DNA from 2 places in the Ruminococcus sp. RTP21198st1_G1_RTP21198_201120 genome. Region 1 is predicted to be linked to the other one. Evidence: predicted binding sites of a transcription regulator. Region 1 holds the regulator's gene; the other holds the start of a gene.
What was found. The regulator Rex, encoded in region 1, represses fermentation and respiration genes when NADH is low (regulators of the CRP and FNR family bind a similar motif). The targets are predictions, from matches to a motif close to ATTGTTAANNNNTTAACAAT.
Positions count from the first base shown of each region.

Region 2: a site for Rex is predicted at 1,341-1,360, ahead of pgk (phosphoglycerate kinase). Genes of this name have one in related genera too.

Region 1 is NZ_JBCOMH010000003.1:186,568-189,758, forward strand. It holds gene AB5627_RS03360 (IS1182 family transposase) at 1-1,235, shown strand, start outside; gene AB5627_RS03365 (redox-sensing transcriptional repressor Rex) at 1,418-2,086, opposite strand; gene AB5627_RS03370 (aryl-sulfate sulfotransferase) at 2,249-3,191, opposite strand, start outside.
Region 2 is NZ_JBCOMH010000007.1:110,038-113,228, reverse strand. It holds gene AB5627_RS06240 (ATP-dependent Clp protease ATP-binding subunit) at 1-1,258, shown strand, start outside; gene pgk (phosphoglycerate kinase) at 1,397-2,620, shown strand; gene AB5627_RS06230 (DUF3592 domain-containing protein) at 2,699-3,191, shown strand, end outside.

The DNA of each region.
Region 1 (3,191 bases):
TGCTTAACGGAAAAATAGAAGATATATTCGCTGACATCAATGCTTACATATTTGAACAAGAAAACGTAGATATGGATCATGTGTACATAGACGGAACAAAGATCACAGCCAACGCCAACAAATACAGCTGGGTATGGAAAAAGAGCTGCGAGAAAAATCGCGTGAAAGTATTTGCAAAGACAACAGAACTGTTAAGTGAGATAAATAAAAGAATAGCCGCATTTGGTGTGAAATTCGGAGTTCGTGAAGAATATGCCATCGAATATCTCGAACAGATATTAAAGCAATATATACAGCTTTGCGGTTTTGATCCTGCTTCTGCTGTCAGGGGACGTGGACATCATAAAACTCCAGAACAGCGATATTATGATAAGCTTACAAGTTACATTGCGAGACTAAAAAAGTATGCAGAGCACATAAAAATATGCGGCAATGAACGAAACAGTTATTCCAAAACAGACCATGATGCAACATTTATGCGTATGAAAAAAGACTATATGGGAAACGATCAACTGCTCCCAGGTTACAACATACAATTTGGCGTTTGCGATGAGTATATCGCCGTATATGACGTAAAGCAGTATGCCTCGGATATGGATTGCTTCAAGCCGCTTATGGAAAAATTCCACAGAATATATGGAAAGTATCCTGAATATCCAGTTACCGACGCAGGCTATGGAAGCTTCAACAACTATCTGTACTGTGAAGAACACGGAATGGGAAAATACATGAAATTTACCATGTATGAAAAAGAAAGCAAGAATATTAAATACCATAATGATCCATACAGAGCAGTGAATTTCCGCATAGATGAAAACGGTGATCTGCTGTGTCCTAACAACAAAAAATTCCATTACGTTTACAGTCGACCCATAAAGGGAAACAAATATGGGAGAACAGAAGAATTCTATCAGTGTGAAGAATGTGCAAACTGTTCTCATAAAGAAAAGTGCTGCAAATGCAAGGGAAATCGCATAGTTTGCATAAATGAAGAATTGACTGCATTTCACAAAGAAGTTTTAAACAATCTTAATTGTATTCATGGAGCGCTTCTCAGAATGAACAGAAGCATTCAATCTGAGGGTGCAAATGGTATCATCAAGTGGAATCGGTCATACACAAGAGCCAGAAGACGTGGCTTAAATGCCATGAATTTAGAAATTGCGATGATTTGCTGTGGTTTTAATCTGCATAAATTTCACTTGAAGAAGATCGCAATCAGAAAAGCAGCCTGAAAAAGATATTTTTCAACATTTTAATAATCGGCAAAAAGCGCTGTATTTCTGCCGGTGTGTTTGCTGTACCCTTTTTTCAAGATTAGATAGTTCTTTTTTGCTGTGTGATATATTAAAGCCCGTGGGCTTCCATATCGAGGAAATCCACGGGCTTTGTTGCGCTTTTTTTTACAGCGCCTTTTTTATTCGATCTCTTCGCTGTTGTCAGTATCAGTGCTTGTTATGATATTTGTTGCATATGTAAGTGTAAGCAGGCTGTCACCTAAATGGACATTTTCCACAACTATGTTTTCATAGTCGATGCTAAGATCATAATGTGAAAAATTCCAGAACGCTTTCAGACCAAGATTTACAAGCTGGTCTGCAATAGCCTGAGTGTTTGCCTTCGGTATACAAAGCACAGCTACAACAGGGGAGTTTGCTTCGCAAAAGCTTTCTATATCATTAGTGTGACGAATCGGTATGTTTCCTACCACTTCACCAGTGAGCTTAGGGTTTATATCAAATATGCCTATGAGATTGCAACCCCTTGTTTCAAAGTTAATATGTGTGGCGATAGCTTTACCAAGGTTTCCTGCACCGATAAGTATGGTCTTGAAATGCTTGTCTACTCCGAGTATCTTGCCTATTTCCATTCTAAGCTCGTCAACGTGATAGCCATATCCCTGCTGACCGAATCCGCCAAAGCAGTTAAGGTCTTGTCTTATTTGTGAAGCCGTGAGCTTCATTCTCTCAGAAAGCTCCCTTGAAGATATTCTTTCAAGTCCTTCTTTTTGAAGCTCACCTAAAAATCTATAATAACGTGGCAGTCGTTTTATTACTGATGTGGATATCGAACCGTCTTTAGACATATATTTACACTTTCCTTTACTAATAAACATGATTGATAAATAAATAACAATATCATATAATATAATAGCACTAATCTTTTCTTTTGTCAAGGACTTGTAAACTCTCTGCAGTCTTAAAAAAAGCAGCCTCGTTTTACAGAAGCTGCCTTATGTATAATAATTTTATTCTAGATCTTTTTTCTTTACAGAAGCAACACAGAAGTCGATGCGTTCATCATCATCTTCTTCATTTCCTGAACCTGTGAGAGGAACTCCTTTTGTTGGATCGATCCCGTCAACGGCTGTAACAAGCCCTGTACCCTCGCCAATAGAAGCACCTGATACTCTGAACTTTGTAATGTCGATAGGCTCGATAGAGGTCTCAACAGGCTTTTTAAGCTGTGGTATCCACTCGTATGGTACACGATAAGCTCTGTAGATCATGTTGCTTTTGAATGTTCCAGCAAAATTCTTGAAATAAGGGTTTACAAATTCCCAAACTATTTCATGGTCAGGTGTGACCTCAAGAAGATGTCCATCTGAACCTTCCGTAATAAGAGTGTTTCCGTTCGGAAGTCGCTGTGCAGAGCTGATGTATGAGCTATAGAACTTAGAAGCGTCAGTAAAAAGCAGATTTCCTGCTTCAAGGGGAGTGTACTGCCATGTTATTTCAAGTGTAACAGGATTGAATTGAAGTACTCTTGAGTAATCTCTGTGTGCATTGTTCACGCCTGTGAGGGAAGCAGGGTTAGGTGTGCCGTAGCCACCCTCGCCACCGTTATCGAATACCAACAGGTCGCCCTCTCCAGGAAGTCCCTTTGGTATCATGTGCAGGTGGTGCTGACCAATTATCCAGCCAAGCTTCTTTGTGGCTTCGCTTTCGTTGAAGTTAGGACCTACACGCCATACTATCTTACCTGTTGATTTCTCGATAATTCCGAGTATGTTAGAATTTCTTGCGTCAAATATGATATTGTCTGGGTGGAAGCGTTTGTCACCTGCGTCATACCACTTATTTTCGCCAAGGGTAGAGAAGTTGTTTATGTGCATCCAATCTCCACCTGCCTCACCGTGAAGACCAGGGTTTCTGAACAATGCGTTCTTTGCGGCCTCGTCAAAGCCAAGC
Region 2 (3,191 bases), on a different contig from region 1:
GCTTTCTGAAAGATATATCAACGACAGATTTCTCCCTGACAAGGCGATAGATCTTCTTGACGAAGCCTGCGCCTGCACAAGTATCAGAACACCTGAAATAGAGGAGTTCGACGCACTTAACGAGGAGCTTAAAAAGCATGAAAAGCTCGTTGAGGATTACGAGCAGAAGTCAGACCCTGACTATGAGATAATCGCAAAGGAAAAGGGCGAGATACTCAGGATCCAGAACAGACTCAAAGAGGTGGAAGAAACTCTTAAAAACGTTCAGGTCACAGAGGACGATATCTCAAAGGTAATAGAGCTTTGGACAGGTATCCCTGCCAATAAGATAGCTCAGACCGAGTATGATAAGATAAAGCATCTCAAAGAAGCCCTTTCAAAGCGTGTTATCGGTCAGGACGAAGCCGTTGATAAGGTCGCAAAGGCAATAAAGCGTACAAGGGTTCAGCTTTCAAAACGTCGCAGACCTGCTTCATTTATTTTCGTCGGCCCAACAGGCGTTGGAAAAACAGAGCTTGTGAAAGTCCTTGGAGAAGAGCTTTTTGACGCCACCGAGCCGCTTATCAGAGTTGACATGACCGAGTATATGGAGAAGCACTCAGTATCAAAGCTTATCGGCTCACCTCCGGGATATGTAGGCTTTGATGAAGCAGGTCAGCTTACCGAAAAGGTGCGCCGCAGACCATATTCAGTGGTACTTTTTGACGAGATAGAAAAGGCTCACCCTGACGTTATGAACATACTTCTCCAGATACTTGACGAGGGACGTATCAACGATTCACAGGGCAGAAGCGTTTCATTTGAGAACACAGTTATCGTCATGACATCAAACGCAGGTTCGACTGATAGAGATACAGGTGTGGGCTTCAATAAGACCGACAGTGATATCGCCAAGGATAAAGCAATGAAAGCACTGAGAGATTTCCTGAGACCTGAGTTTCTTGGAAGAATAGACGAGATAGTTGTGTTCAATCCGCTCACAGAGGAGAATTTCGCAGGCATAGCAGGTCTTATGCTGGACGAGATGAAGTCGCCGTTGGAGGAGAAACATATCAGCCTGAGATATACAGATGAAGCTCTGAAAGCTATTGCACATAAGGCATACGGTCAGAAGCTTGGTGCAAGAGATATCCGCCGTGTCATAAGAAACGAGGTTGAGGATAAGATAGCCGAACTGCTTATAGACAAGGGCGAGGGAGCGGTGTCCGCCGTGGCAATATCCGCTGACAACGGAGAGATAAAGGTGGACGCACTTTAAAAGCCTAAAGTTATAAAATCAGGGTAAAAATTATAAAAAAATACTTGATTTTTATGACGGTATGTTATATAATAAAGGTAAGGTTGTTAGTTTTTTAACAACGTGAATTAAAAAATTAAATTGAGAGGTGTCTTTAAAATGGCAGGTTTAAACAAAGTTACTGTTGATGACATTAATGTAAAGGGCAAAAAGGTACTCGTAAGAGTTGACTTTAACGTTCCTCTTAAGGACGGCGTTATTACAAACGATAACAGAATAACAGCTGCTCTCCCAACTATCAAGAAGCTGGTAGCTGACGGCGGCAAGGTAGTTCTGTGTTCACATCTCGGCAAGCCAAAGAACGGCCCAGAGGCTAAGTTCTCACTTGCTCCTGCTGCTGCAAGACTTGCAGAGCTTCTTCCTGAAACAAAGGTAACATTCGCTGCTGACGATACAGTAGTTGGCGACAACGCTAAGAAGGCAGTTGCTGAAATGGCTGACGGAGATATCGTTGTTCTTGAGAACACAAGATTCAGAGGCGCAGAGGAAACAAAGAACGGCGAAGCTTTCGCTAAGGAACTTGCTGACCTCGTTGACGACGAAGTATTCGTAATGGACGCTTTCGGTTCAGCTCACAGAGCTCATGCTTCTACAGCAGGCGTTACAAAGTTCGTTAAGGAAACAGCAGTTGGTTACCTCATGCAGAAAGAAATCAACTATCTCGGAAATGCAGTTGAAACACCTGTTAGACCATTCGTTGCTATCCTCGGCGGCGCAAAGGTAGCAGATAAGCTCAACGTTATCTCAAACCTCCTCGAGAAGTGCGATACACTTATCATCGGCGGCGGTATGGCATATACATTCCTCAAGGCACAGGGCAAGGAAGTTGGTCTTTCCCTCGTTGACGATACAAAGATCGACTACTGCAAGGAAATGATGGCAAAGGCTGAAAAGCTCGGCAAGAAGCTTCTTCTCCCTATCGACACAACAGTTGCAGCAGGTTTCCCTGATCCAATCGACGCTCCTATCGACGTAGAAGTTGTTGATTCTGACAAGATCCCAGCTGACAAGGAAGGCCTCGATATCGGCACAAAGACACAGGCTCTCTTCGGCGAGGCTGTTAAGTCTGCAAAGACAGTTGTTTGGAACGGTCCTATGGGCGTGTTCGAGAACCCAACACTTGCAAAGGGTACTATTGCAGTTGCAAAGGCACTTGCTGAAACAGACGCTACAACTATCATCGGCGGCGGCGACTCAGCAGCAGCAGTTATCCAGCTTGGCTTTGCTGATAAGATGTCACACATCTCAACAGGCGGCGGAGCTTCACTTGAATACCTCGAGGGCAAGGTTCTCCCAGGTATCGACGTAATTGCTGACAAGTAATATATCTTACTAGGCTATAAGCTAGGGGCAGGCAGGTTTTGCCTGTCCCTTTTTTATGCAGAAATCGAGGTAGTAAAAATGAATGAAATAACACTACTTGCAAAAAGCGGATTAGGCTGGCAGGGCATAGGCGGAATAATTCTTCTGCTCACAGGCATTGGACTTATCTATTTCGGTATCAAAGCTTTGCAGGGCTATCGCTTTTTTCCAGAGCAGGAACATAATATCCCCGAGGAGGATCACTACGAACCAACTCAGGCAAAGGCCTTGCAGAAAGTCAAGACCACAATGCCTGATTTCAACGGCGGCGAGGACAGAGTTTTTACCGAGTGGAAAATCGGCTATACCATTGACGGCGAGAAATATACCCAGATAGTCACAGACAACGGCTATGAAAAAGGCGATATCATAGACATAAAGTATAACCCCGCAAACCCACAGGAATTTTACCTTGACGATGAAAAATCAAAGGTAGAAGTCACTGAGGAGGAAAAGGAAGCCGAGGAAAAAGAGGAGAAAACGCCTTTCGGCTATGCGGCTATCGCTATCGGTGTCCTGCTTGGCATTTTCG